3 regions of the Cytobacillus sp. FSL R7-0696 genome follow, and region 1 is predicted to be linked to each of the others. Evidence: predicted binding sites of a transcription regulator. Region 1 holds the regulator's gene; each other region holds the start of a gene.
What was found. The regulator Rex, encoded in region 1, represses fermentation and respiration genes when NADH is low (regulators of the CRP and FNR family bind a similar motif). The targets are predictions, from matches to a motif close to TTGTGAAATATTTCACAA.
Positions count from the first base shown of each region.

Region 1 (4,718 bases):
AACCGAATTTCTTCTCAAGAACCACGTTACGTCCTTTAGGTCCAAGAGTTACTTTTACTGCATCTGCAAGTGTATCCACACCACGAAGCATCGCGCGGCGAGCGTCTTCACTAAATTTAATATCTTTAGCCATTATTAAGTACCTCCTCTAATAGTTAAAAATCTTTATAATAAGTATATAGCTGTTTTTTTATTAACCGATCACAGCAAGAATGTCGTTTTCACGTAAAATTAAGTATTCTGTACCTTCGTATTTCACTTCTGTTCCTGCATATTTTGAGAAGATAATAAGGTCGCCTTCTGCAACTTCTAATGCTACACGTTCACCATTTTCTAGTACACGTCCAGTACCAACTGCTACGACTTTACCTTCTTGAGGCTTTTCTTTCGCGCTATCTGGTAGTACGATACCGCTTGCAGTTTTTTCTTCCGTTTCAACAAGCTCGATAATAATTCGATCACCTAGTGGCTTCAACAAGTGAAACAACCTCCTCAATTCATTCAAAAATTATTTTATTAGCACTCGTTAGTCTTGAGTGCTAACACAATTATTATATTAATCAAAACTACTCTTTTTTGCAAGTAAGAACCTTGCAATTTTGCAAAAAAAAATGCGAACCTCTCCATTCTATACAACTTCTATTTGTTTTATGCATTTCATAAGGATGTACTATTTGAAACCAATAGTGTTTAACAGGTAAAATAAATATTAGTGTAACTTCTTTAAGAATAGGAGACTAGCCATTGAAAAAAGAGTATTGGTTTATCATTATGATTTATATAGCCATGCAATTATCAGCCATCGTTGGCGTTCCTGCCATTCTTTTTTTAGGTAATATGTTAGGATACAGCTTTGATGAGGTTGCAAAAATTGCACCGCCACTCTGGATTGTCATTAGTTTTACAATTACCCTTCTCTTAACTTTGTGGTTTTTACGGAAAGAAAGCAAAGAGATGTCAATGAGGAATCAAGCACCATTATCGACTTCTATCGGGTGGGCGATTGCAGGTATTCCGCTAGCATTTATTGCTCAAACAGTTGCAGCGAATATTGAATTAATGCTCGGCATTGATATGGGGTCAGATAATACGCAGCAAATTATGTCATTAATTGAAACGTCTGCTCTTGTGATTATCGTTGTTTCCATTATTGGGCCGATTTTAGAAGAGATCATTTTCAGGAAAATCATTTTTGGTTCCTTGCATAAACGATTGAACTTCTTTTTATCAGCACTGATTAGTTCATTAATTTTCTCTCTCGCCCATGGGGAAATTGAGCACTTACTTCTTTATGCAGCGATGGGCTTTACGTTCGCGTTTTTATATGTAAAAACCAATCGTATTCTCGTACCGATCATTGCTCATGTAGCGATGAATACCTTTGTCGTTGTGATTCAATTGAATATGGATAAGCTAGAAAAATATATGACAGAATTAGAAACGGTACAAATGATTTTTAGCAGATTAGGATGATGTTAGATGAGAACACCTTTGTTCACAGGGATTATCTCCCTTCTTTTTGGATTTGTATTTATTTATTTTGCAATTATTAACCTTCAAAACGGTGGAGGTTGGGGATTTTTAACGATCTTCATTTTGATTTTTGCCACTTTTGATATTGGTGGCGGGATTAAATTAATCGCTATGCATTATCGTATGAAAAAGAAAGAGGATAAAAAATAGAGCTGACTCCATGTAAACTGTACCCTATAAGATAGACACTTTGAAAAAAGTCCATCTTATAGGGTACTTTTGTTTATAATGAGAAAAAAAGATGTCGGAGTAGATTGAAATGACGAAAAGATTACTTACAAAGAAAGAACAAGAGCAATTAAAGCAAAACCCTAACGTGAAAGCAGTGAGTGAAAAAACAATTACTTACACAGACGAATTTAAACGTCATTTCATTGTGGAGAATGAGAATGGTAAACTACCACGAGAAATATTTGAGGAGTCTGGTTTAAATGTTGATTTAATTGGAATGGGACGTATTAAAACTGCCGGAAAACGTTGGCGGGCAGCTTATCGTAAAGCTGGTGTGGAAGGCTTACAAGATACGCGTAAAACAAATTCGGGTAGGCCATTAGAACGTGAATTAACGTTAGAAGAAAAGATTGCACGATTAGAAGCAAAAAACCGATTACTTGAGGCAGAGAATGAACTATTAAAAAAGCTCGATTTACACGAAAGGCAGATGTTGAAAAAGAAGTAAAAATGGCACCAGAATTAAAGTATAAACTCATCCAGGAAACGATAAAAAAATACAAATTGAAGCGTATGGTGAGCTATTTATGTGAAGTAATCGGCGTATCTCGTTCAGGTTACTACAACTACTTCCTGGAAGAGTCCGCACAAAGGCGTACAGCTAAAGAGGAAACGGATGAAGTAGTAAAAGAAATCATTTTAAAGGCGTATCATTTCAGTGGGCGCAAAAAAGGGGCACGCCAAATTAAAATGACGCTTCAAAACCAATACCAGATCACGTACAACTTAAAACGAATTCGTCGTATTATGAATAAATTTGAGATTGTTTGTCCAATTCGTAAAGCAAATCCTTATCGACGCATGGCCAAAGCAACAAAAGAACATCGTACGTGTCCAAATCATTTACAACGCAACTTTAAGCAGGGTGTGGCGGGCAAAGTACTCTTAACTGATATCACGTATTTACCATATAAGGGTGGTAAGTGTGCTTACTTATCAACGATTAAAGATGGAGAGACGAATGAAATTTTGGCTTATGAAGTATCAGATTCATTAAGTATGGATATTGCCTTAAATACGCTTCGAAAACTAAAACGAAAAAACCATCACCTAAAAGATGACGCTTTTATTCATTCAGATCAAGGTTTTCATTATACCAATCCACAATTTCAGAAACTTGTGAAGAAAACAGGTTTAGGTCAGTCGATGTCACGCCGAGGAAACTGTTGGGATAACGCGCCTCAGGAATCATTCTTTGGGCATTTAAAGGATGAAACAAATATAAAAGAATCTGAAACACTAGAAGAAGTAAAACAAGAGATTAAGAGATATATGGTATATTACAACCATTATCGAGGTCAATGGAATTTGAAAAAGCTGCCGCCTGCAAAATACAGACAGCAGCTTCAACAAGTTGCCTAGGCTTTTTCAAAATGTCCTTTACAAAGGGTACACTTTAATGCGGGTCAGCTCCTTTTTTATGATGGATAGTGTTTTAAGAAGTATACTAATGATTGCAATTCGACCGCCAAATCAATATGATGGATGCGAATATGGGAAGGAACCGTTAACCGCGCTGGCGTAAAGTTCAAGATTCCCTTTACATGACTTTTAACGATTCGATCCGTAATTGGTTGTGCCGCATGAGACGGTACAGTCAAAATGACAACTTGAATATGGTGCTCATCAATCAACTTTTCTAGGTCATCTAAATGACGGACAGGTACCTCTCCTACAGACGTGCCAACCCTACTTTCTGAAACATCAAATGCCACTTCAATCTTTGTATTATTATTTTTTAAAAAATTATAATTTAAAAACGCTGTACCTAGATTCCCTACACCAATTAACGCTACCTTTGTCACTTCATCTTGATCGAGTGTCTTACGGAAAAATCCTAATAAGTAATTTACGTTATATCCGTAACCTTTTTTCCCTAAAGCACCGAAATAGGAGAAATCTCGTCGAATTGTTGCAGAATCTACTTTCACCGCTTCACTTAATTCTGCTGAAGAAACTCGCTGCTTTCCTGATGCGTGTAAATTTTTCAAAAAACGATAATACAAAGGCAATCGCTTAGCCGTTGCTTGAGGGATTTTCGTTGATTCATTGGACATAGGCTCCACTCCATTCCATTTACTTAAGCCCTTCTAAAATCACCGTTTTTACCACCGGTTTTCTCTACTAAATATGTTGGTCCTATTACCATGCCTTTATCTACTGCTTTGCACATATCATATACCGTTAAAGCGGTAGCTGTAGCAGCTGTCAACGCTTCCATTTCTACTCCGGTATGCCCATTTGTTTTCACTGTACAATCAATATGTAACACATACTGATCCTCTACCTCTTCCCAATTGAAGGATATATCAATTCCGGTTAAGGCGAGTGGATGACACATCGGGATGATATCAGATGTCTTTTTTGCAGCCATAATGCCTGCCACTTGAGCAACAGCAAGCACATCACCCTTTTTCATCGTGCCATCAGTAATCTTCTGATAGATTTCTTGATTTAGCTCAATACTACTATGAGCAATTGCTGTACGGGCAGTTTGTGGTTTTTCACTCACATCCACCATCTTCGCTCTGCCTTCTTCATTAAAATGTGTAAATTCAGCCATTCATAACACCTCACATGAAAATGATACACTATTTTGATTCATCTGTGTAATGTAGTTTTTTATATATTCTATCCAAATAGTGACTTTATTGCCGAACCTCACCTGATTAAGGTACACTATCACTATAACAGAGGTGAAATATAATGATATTATTACAGGTTAATCAGCTTTCGAAAAGTTTTGTGGCTGATCCTATATTAATGAATATAAAGCTTGAAGTACAAACGAGAGACCGCATTGCATTAGTTGGACGTAATGGTGCGGGAAAATCAACTCTTTTAAAAATTATTGCTGGACATATGTCCTATGATTCCGGTGAAATTATTCAATCGAAAGAAACCAAAATCGGTTATCTTGCACAAAATACAGGACTAGAATCTGAGCTATCTAT
Region 1 covers NZ_JBBOWA010000001.1:1,162,867-1,167,584, forward strand. Annotated here, with positions in the region: gene groL (chaperonin GroEL) at 1-133, opposite strand, end outside; gene groES (co-chaperone GroES) at 194-478, opposite strand; gene MKX29_RS06070 (CPBP family intramembrane glutamic endopeptidase) at 745-1,473, shown strand; gene MKX29_RS06075 (DUF4305 domain-containing protein) at 1,480-1,683, shown strand; one part of gene MKX29_RS06080 (IS3 family transposase) at 1,793-2,174, shown strand; one part of gene MKX29_RS06080 (IS3 family transposase) at 2,174-3,126, shown strand; gene MKX29_RS06085 (redox-sensing transcriptional repressor Rex) at 3,183-3,821, opposite strand; gene moaC (cyclic pyranopterin monophosphate synthase MoaC) at 3,845-4,327, opposite strand; gene MKX29_RS06095 (ABC-F family ATP-binding cassette domain-containing protein) at 4,471-4,718, shown strand, end outside.

Region 2 (4,718 bases), 2.4 Mb from region 1:
TGGACAAACCGTTACACATTGTCCGCATGAAACACATGACGATTCATCAATGGATACACCTTGGTCCCAAATAACTCTTGGTCTTTCTCTTTCCCAATCAATTGAAAGTGTTTCATTTACTTGTAGACTTTGACAAATCTCAACACATTGGCCACAGGCAATACATTGATTTGGATCATAACGATAGAAAGGATGCGACATATCGACAGCCGATTTATCTTCTTTAGGCGTATAAGGATACTTTTGATGCTCAATCTCTAATAATTCAGCTGTATTATGGACTTTACAGTTGCCGTTATTATTATCACAAACTGTACAATACAGTAAATGGTTTTCTAAAATACGGTCCATCGCTTCTGTTTGTGCCTCTTTGGCACGGTTTGAACTTAAGCTAACGCTCATACCACTTTCTGCTACAGTCGAACATGAGCGCATAAGTTGACCATTTACTTCTACAATACATGTGTCACATGTTTGTATTGGGTCTACCTCTGGTAAATAACAAATCTGTGGATGTTCAATTTGATTTTGATTAATGATTTGGAGAATGGTTTGCCCCTCATGCCCCTCATAATCCACACCATTAATTGTAATGTTTACATTGGAAGTCAATTTTGTTTCCCCCTTACACTTGATCAAACAATGGTTTAAAGAGAATAAAGTGAGTGTTTCTGCTTAAACCAATAAAAAAACCACCATGTACTATACCGCTTACAAAAAGCGAGCATAATCCATGGTGGAATAGTTAAATAACAACGCTTGCTATTATACCAATCCATACCATTTTTAGTATGTAGAAAGTACCATTGATAGAAAGACAACATGAAAATATTACCCCTCCAACAATTCCACTAGTTATTATAGCGCTAAAAATTAAATTTAACAATAATGAATTTAATCTTATAACGATTACAGTTCAATAGGGTAATTTTGGTATTTTGAAACATTAAAGCAATCATCGTGCAATTTTTTTCCTATTCGCAGCCCCTTTCATTTTTTTTTTGCTTGTACTATGATTATACAATTGAGACAGAATCTTATATAAAGGGGTAAAGAAGATGTCAAAAATGGTGCATGAGTTTAATGATATCATTCGTAAATTAAGAAAAGACTTATTTGGTAAGGGACCGGAGAAAATTCACACAGTGTTTGTAGAGAATATGGCCGTTTCGACTTTATACGGTAATCTCACACCGACAGAACAATTTATTTCTCGTACAGAAGATGGCAAAGAAATGGTGCATTCAGCAAGAACAAAAATGATTCAAGATGTATATGCTGAAGGTACGCCAGAAGGAATGGAAGAACTGGTCGGCGCGACGCTGTTACATTTGTTTTCTGATATTAAAGTGGAAGAAAATATGGCGATATCTGTATTTGTATTCGATAAAAATATCATAGATTCATAGAAAGAGGAGAAAAGATGAAGCAAGTGGAAACGAGTCGTAAAATCATACGAGTGACTGGAAATAAAGCTGAAAAAATAGAAGATACCATTGTTACCGAATATGCTGTAACGGTTAAGCTGAATGGAGAAGAGCTAGTCACAATGGTATGTACACCAGAATATATTGAGGACATGGTTATAGGTTATCTTGCATCAGAAGGTATCATAAGATCTTACAAGCATATTAAAGATATATGGGTACAAGAAAAGGAAGGGTTCGTTCATGTTACAACTGATCGTACAAATCCTTATATACAAAACTTCCAAAATAAAAGATATATTACTTCTTGTTGTGGTATGAGTAGACAAGGCTTTGTTTTTGTTAACGATGCATTAACAGCTAAAAAAATGGAAGATGTTAACATTCAATTAACTGTCAATGAATGTAATCAGTTAATGGAACAATTACAAGCTTCTGCGACTACATTTAAACAAACAGGTGGTGTACATAGCGCTGCGCTTTGTGACAAAAATGGGATATTATTAAGCAGAATGGATATTGGTAGGCATAATGCGCTTGATAAGATATATGGTTATAGTTTACGAGAGGGTATCAGCATGAAAGGGAAAATCATTGTTTTCACAGGAAGAATCTCTTCGGAAATACTTTTAAAAGTAGCAAAGATTGGTTGTGAAATGATTCTCTCAAAATCTGCACCAACAGAGTTTGCTTTGCGCTCAGCAGAGGAATTAGGAATTACGACTGTTGGATTTATTCGTAATGGCAACATGAATATATATACTTATCCTGAACGAATCCTCTTATAAAAAAATACTTCGCTACACGAAAAAAATAAAAAATAGTCTAGTAAAAGTTTTTGTTTTTTGGTAGCATATAGTTTGCAATGGGTAAATGGAAGTAAGGCAAGTACTGTTTTATCTCTTTTTACAACAAACAATATAAATATGATGACTGATACTTCTGTAGGTGATTGCAGAAGGGTTAGGCAGCATTCTTTGAAATCCTTTACAAAAGTAGGGGGTGTCTGAGTGCTGCCTTTTTTATTTAGGGGGTAGTTAGAATGGGATTTAGTAAACCGCAAGAAATTATGGAACAGACGATTGCAACAGGTGTTGCAAAAACGAAAACACCACTTTTGTCGCTGTTGGTTTTAGGCTTTTTAGGTGGGGCATTTATTGCACTAGGATTTTTATTAGACATTCGTGTTATTGGAAATTTACCGGCAGAGTGGGGAAGTTTCGGATCGTTTTTAGGTGCAGCAGTTTTCCCTTTAGGCCTTGTATTAGTAGTATTGGCTGGGGCTGAATTGATTACAGGTAACATGATGTCAGTTGCGAGTGCTTTGTTCTCAAAGAGAATTAGTCTTGGGCAATTATTAAATAATTGGTTTTGGGTGTTATTATCCAATTTTGTAGGGGCACTGTTTGTTGCTTATTTCTTTGGACATGTCGTTGGATTAACAGAGACAGGTCCATATCTAGATAAAACAGTAGCGATTGCTGGTGCAAAAATTGATGATACATTCTTACAAACATTTGTTTCAGCGATTGGTTGTAACTGGCTCGTATGCCTAGCTGTTTGGTTAGCTTATGGTGCTCATGATTTTGCAGGTAAAATTTTGGCTATTTGGTTCCCGGTTATGGCATTTGTTGCGATTGGATTCCAGCACGTTGTTGCCAACATGTTCGTTATTCCAGCTGCGATTTTTGCAGGTTCGTTTACTTGGATAGATTTCATTGGTAATATCATACCTGCCTTTTTAGGTAATGTAGTTGGAGGGGCTGTTTTTGTTGGCCTAGCTTACTTTGTCTCCTATAAACCAAAAAATGAAACAAATGCTCAGTTGAAAAAAGCTTCATAATAGAAACACAATCATCATAGCTTACATAAAATAATCTATTAGAGATATTGGATGTGAGCAAATGCAGCAATATTATTGTGATTATTGTAAAACGCTATATAAAGAACAAGGGGTTTGCCGTGTTTGTGGTCAAATCATTGATAAAACGATTATCATTGATGTGCATAAGCAAGGCAATAAATAAGCAAATATAATTGGTAAAGTTTGCGTAATGCCAAGAGAGCCACTTTAAGATATGATAAAAGGGCACAGCAACTCCTTCAAAACACATCTTTCTGAGCCGAATGAGATAACTCATTCGGCTTTTTTTAATGCAAAAAATGAACGAGAAAGATTAAAAACCAATCAATGCATAAATATCCTTATTAAGGAAAAAATACCCGTACATAGATAGAAAGGGAGTTCCTTATGCCAGCTATTTTATCCATCTCAGAAGTACCCCCACCAAATGGAATTACTCAAAATGAAGTGGTAGCATTTGCACGCCACTTATTTGGGCAATCTTTCAAAGATATCGATCGTTTACTAAAAGTATTTCAAAATGGACAAATTGAAAAACGTCATTTTGCCAAAGAATTAGATTGGTTTAAAGAGGACCATAGCTTTGCTGATAAAAATGATGCCTTCATTGAAACGGGAGTTAAACTTGGGTGTGAGGCGATTGAAAAATGTTTAACAACGAGGGAGTTTCTAAATCAACCTATTAAGTATCAAGAGATAGATGCGATTTTTACGATTACTAGCTCAGGTTTAGCTACACCATCGTTTGAGGCAAGAATAATGAATCTATTACCCTTTTCTGAGCAAACAAAAAGGATCCCAATATGGGGTTTAGGCTGTGCAGGTGGTGCATCGGGTTTATCGAGGGCTTATGAATATTGCTTAGCTTATCCAAAAGCAAAGGTTTTAGTATTAACAATTGAATTATGCAGTTTAACTTTTCAAAGAAATGATCGCTCTAAGAGTAATCTTGTTGGTACTTCTTTATTTGCTGATGGTGTTGCCTGTGCATTAATCGCAGGTGATGAAAGTGGTTATCGAAAATATCAGAAATTGCCTGCCATCCCCCATATATACGGGACACAATCAACGACAAAAAAGGATTCGCTTGATGTAATGGGTTGGGACGTAAAGGATGATGGTTTATATGTCATATTCTCAAGAGATATTCCCACAATTATTGAAGGCTGGCTGAAGCCAAATGTACAGAAATTCTTAAATCAATTCTCATTACAAATAACCGATTTGCAACATTTTATTGCTCATCCAGGTGGAAAAAAAGTGATTGATGCTTATCAAGCGTCTTTACACATTCCTGCTGAGATGACCGCCACTTCATTAGATGTTCTAAGGGAGTTCGGCAATATGTCATCAAGCACAATATTATATGTCTTGCGAAGGTTTTTTCTACTTGGAAAAAAGGATGATATAGGTTTGGCAACTGCCTT
Region 2 covers NZ_JBBOWA010000001.1:3,527,434-3,532,151, forward strand. Annotated here, with positions in the region: gene fdhF (formate dehydrogenase subunit alpha) at 1-612, opposite strand, end outside; gene MKX29_RS18230 (DUF2294 domain-containing protein) at 1,059-1,409, shown strand; gene fdhD (formate dehydrogenase accessory sulfurtransferase FdhD) at 1,424-2,215, shown strand; gene MKX29_RS18240 (formate/nitrite transporter family protein) at 2,470-3,270, shown strand; gene MKX29_RS18245 (hypothetical protein) at 3,332-3,454, shown strand; gene MKX29_RS18250 (type III polyketide synthase) at 3,679-4,718, shown strand, end outside.
Region 2: the regulator Rex is predicted to act here: its motif matches at 2,403-2,420, upstream of MKX29_RS18240 (formate/nitrite transporter family protein).

Region 3 (4,718 bases), 2.7 Mb from region 1:
TGCAAAATTATACTCAGGAACTGGTGTATGTGTAGCCCACTCAAGTGTACGTGCATCCCAAGGATCTGATCCAATGTCTCGTGATGCATAACGGAAACTATAGTAAATGTTATAAACGATTAACGCAAATCCTGCTGCTAACATAAGGGCGCCAACCATAGAAATCATATTCCAAATACCAAATCCACTTGCTTCAGAATAAGTGTACATACGTCTTGCTTGACCATCTAAACCAGAGATGAACATTGGCATAAAGGCAACTAATGTACCAATAGCAATAATCCAAGCGCCGATTTTACCAAGACGATCATTTAACATGAAGCCGAACATTTTTGGCCAGTAGTAGTAAAGGGCAGCTAGCATTGCGAACACAACCCCAGGAATGATTACCATATGGAAGTGAGCAACTAAGAACATTGTATTATGGTATTGATAGTCAGCTGCTGACATACCTAGCATAACCCCTGTTACACCACCAAGTGTGAAAAGTGGGATAAACAACATTGAGTAAAGCATTGGCGTTGTCATAGTGATTTTACCTTTATACAGTGTTAACAACCAGTTGAATATTTTTACACCGGTAGGTACTGCTATTGCCATCGTTGTAATAGAGAAAATACTGTTAACGAAAGCGCCTTGACCCATTGTAAAGAAGTGGTGAACCCATACAACGAATGATAATAGTGAAATGATTACCATTGAAGCAACCATTGATTTATAACCATATAGGTTACGTCTAGCGAAAGTAGAGATTACTTCACTGTAAATACCGAATGCAGGCAAGATCAAGATATATACTTCAGGGTGTCCCCAAACCCAGAAAAGGTTGGCCCATAACATATCCATACCGCCATTTGTTGATGCGAAGAAATGTGTACCGAATAAACGATCTAATGTACCCATTGCAAGCGCAACTGTTAATACAGGGAAAGCAAATACGATAATAACGTTCGTAATTAATGCTGACCAAGTAAACATTGGCATTTTCATTAATGTCATGCCTGGAGCACGCATTTTCAAGATTGTCGTCATAAAGTTGATACCTGTTGCTAATGTACCAAGACCGGCAATCTGTATCGCAATCATATAATAGTTGGTACCGACAGAGGTACTAAATTCATTATCTGCTAACGGGAAATAAGATGTCCAACCCGCATCTGGTGAACCTCCGATAACGAATGAGATATTGAATAACATCGCACCGGCAAAGAATAACCAGAAGCTAAGTGCATTAAGACGTGGGAACGCAACATCGCGAGCCCCAATTTGCAGTGGAACAACAAAGTTCATAAAACCGATAATAAATGGCATAGCCATGAAGAGAATCATAACAACACCATGTGTAGTGAATATCTCGTTATAATGCTGTGCATCAAGCAATTTGTTCTCAGGTGCTGATAATTGCGCACGCATCATAATTGCGTCAGCGCCTCCACGGAATAGCATGAGGATCGCTGCAATAATATACATAATACCTAATCGTTTATGGTCAACAGTTGTTAACCATTCACGCCATAAATAACCCCATTTTTTAAAATATGTTATCCCAACTACAATGGCAATAGAAACAATTGCAATTGCTACCATTGAAGCATAAATAGCTGGACTTGGATGTGGTATGGCAAAACGTTCAAAGAACTCCATCCTGTATACTCCTTTCAGAAGATGTCAATAGACACTTCATCTAATTAATGGCTACTGTGGTCAGAGTGACCTTCGTGCTCATCATGATTTTCATGATTTTCTTCTGAATCTTCATCATTTGATTGATGATGTTCATGCCCTTCAGGTGCTGGGCTAAAGTCTAAATGAGTGCCAGTAAAAGTCATCTTACCTAAGTGACCTGGCTCTAGTAACTCTTCAAATTTATCTTCAGTAATTGGATCAGCTGTTTGATGAACTTCATCTACCCATTCCTCAAATTCAACTGGAGACATTGCTGTTACATCAAATGTATTTTCAGCAAAACCTTTTCCGCTGAAGTTCGCATTTCTACCCATGAATTCACCAGGATGATCAGCAGCTAAATGTAATGTTGTTACCATATCGGCCATTGCATATTTCTGTCCGCCAAGTTGTGGAATCCAGAAGCTAGTAATTGGACCGAATGAGTAAAGTTTAAATTCAAGTGCCCGATCAGTAGGTATATATAAGTAATTTACTGTTTCAATATCTTCTTCAGGATAGCTGAAGTGCCATTTCCAGTTAGATGATGATGCATATACAACTAATGGCTCCTTATCCTCATACCCTGGTGGTGTTGCTTCAACTTTATAGTTACTTTGGACAGAAACAAATGATAGATAAGCAACAATTAGTACAGGTATTCCGACACAAACTGCCTCCACCCATTTATTTCCCTCGATGTGAGGTGGTTCATAATCTTTTCCTTGTTTAGATGAACGAAATTTAATGAGCATATATGCAAGCATTGCAAAAACTACAATAACAATGCCAGACATTAACCATATGGACATCATAATATCGTTAGCCTGGACTTCGGCCTGTGGACCTTTAGGATTTAGAACAGTAAGTGGTTCACACCCAGCAAGTACAGCGGCAATGGCAACTATAGCCAATAAAAGAGCCCTTTTCAATTTCATTGATGTACCCCTTTCTATCTTTCTAAAAATCTATTGTTTTATTTGAACGTGAATATCACGCCTGTAACCCTATGTTAGTATCATAAATGGTTAAAAACAATTGAATGTGATAGGTGTCACAAAATGTTCATGAACAAATGATGAATTTGGTCACAAAATGTTCATGAAACTGAAAGTAAAAAGAAAAAATAATATTATTTAAATACTCTATTTTAAGAAAAAACTGAAAAATGAATATTGTATCATTCAATAAATATTAAAGGTTGCTTCTGTATTTATTATTTTAATATAAATGATGTTGCGTATTTGATTGACAGTACCCTCAGAAAAAGTGTGAAGTCTTCGAATGGTTTTGAAACGGATGGAAAAAAGAGGGGGGTTATCTTGTTAAAGAAATTTGATATTGATCAATTTTTAGACGGTGTATATAACCCGACTGATGATATTCATCATTTAATAGACATAATTGAAATAGATGATTTACTTGAGAGAACAAAATAGCCCTTTATGTCTTCCACTTTTTGTTTTAGATGTTGTACGATTACTTTTTTTAAAATCATAACTAAAACTAATCAAATGAACTAGTAAAGGACATATTCTTATATTTTTTTAAAGGCTATGTTGATATTTATGGTATAAGGGTTAATGGAACAATAGATAAAGAAAAGCGGGCAAGTTTTAACCATTAACTTGCTCGCTTTTCTTTGTCCATTGATATTTACTTTTGCACAAGCAAGTTTTGCCTTGAATTTTTTCTTTCATTATATAACCCATTACCCAAAAAAACTTTCATAAAGAATAAACATTTAAAAGATAGTAAAACTATAAATATTTCCATCAAAAAATGAAAGTGAAGAGGTGAGGAGAAAATGGAGAAAAGAGTGTTTCTCTCGATTGTCATAGTGTTGTTTAGCTATATATTAATTTCAAGCCCTCAAACAAACTATGCCGTTTATGATGCTCCTTCTTATGCAAAATGGGGTAAAGAAGCGATGATGATTGCAAAGGAAAAATACCCATCAGCAGATATTGTTGATTATCAGCATCTTGGAAAAGAAGTAAAGGAAAAGACAGAAATAGAAAAGTTTAAACTTTGGATGCGTCAACAGGAGATAGAATATGGGCTCTATGTGTTTATTGAATATGATAAAGATTCGGAGAAAATCGTCCATATTATAACGAAAAAAACTGACCGTTAACGTATTGTATTTTCTTCTATTAATTGTGCGAGTGGAACAACTTGATTCTTATCTACGTTGTTTCTTTCGCACACCCTCGCCATTTTAGTTAGTTCATAGAGATCGACAATCACGATTTTTACGCCATCGAAAGTTACTTCATATTCGATTTGACTTTTTAGTAGTTCCCTCGCTCTAGATAAATCCATAAGTTCACATCCTCTCTCGTAGTATTTTATTCAGTTTGAATATTTAGTGCACAATTCTACCAATAATAAGGCTTTTGATATATACTTAAATAGGCAAACGGTTTAGAAGTTGAATGATTTTCAACTTGTAGACGTTAGTTCATCTTTCCAATTTATTACACTAATAGGCGTGATATAGGAATGAAATTAATTCACTTTTTTAATATAAGTATTTTTTCTAAAAATATTAGCTGTATTTTCGTGATTTTCTCTTTTTTCCCTTTGTATATGCGCCTTTAACGTGGTAAAATGGCTTAGGAAACATTTCGTCCTCTGGAAATTAACATTATTCGGAATTTTTATATACGAAATAATATTGTTACTATCCTAGAATGGATATGGGGCGGAAATAAATTATCCAAATATATTTAAAAAAGAGTTGTGGAGGTAATTTTCCATGAAGAAGCCTTCAGAGGGTAGCGGACCTTTAGAACAAAGTTTTTACGGTCCTAACCTTGGCTATGTAATCGAGCTTTATGAGATGTATTTAGAAAATCCAGAATCAGTCGACCAAGAAATGAGAGAGTATTTTGAGGTTAATGGTTCACCATTGCAACAAACAGGGGTAGCTCCTGTAAGTATAGGAGCAGAAAGCACTGGCGTAAGTCCAGAACAAATTGAAAAAACTTTATCAGCTATTCGTCTTGCCGATTTTATTCGTTCAAACGGACATAAAGCTGCTGATATTT
Region 3 covers NZ_JBBOWA010000001.1:3,897,869-3,902,586, forward strand. Annotated here, with positions in the region: gene qoxB (cytochrome aa3 quinol oxidase subunit I) at 1-1,644, opposite strand, end outside; gene qoxA (cytochrome aa3 quinol oxidase subunit II) at 1,689-2,603, opposite strand; gene MKX29_RS19990 (DUF3889 domain-containing protein) at 3,473-3,802, shown strand; gene MKX29_RS19995 (small, acid-soluble spore protein, H family) at 3,799-3,990, opposite strand; gene MKX29_RS20000 (2-oxoglutarate dehydrogenase E1 component) at 4,427-4,718, shown strand, end outside.
Region 3: the regulator Rex is predicted to act here: its motif matches at 2,708-2,725, upstream of qoxA (cytochrome aa3 quinol oxidase subunit II).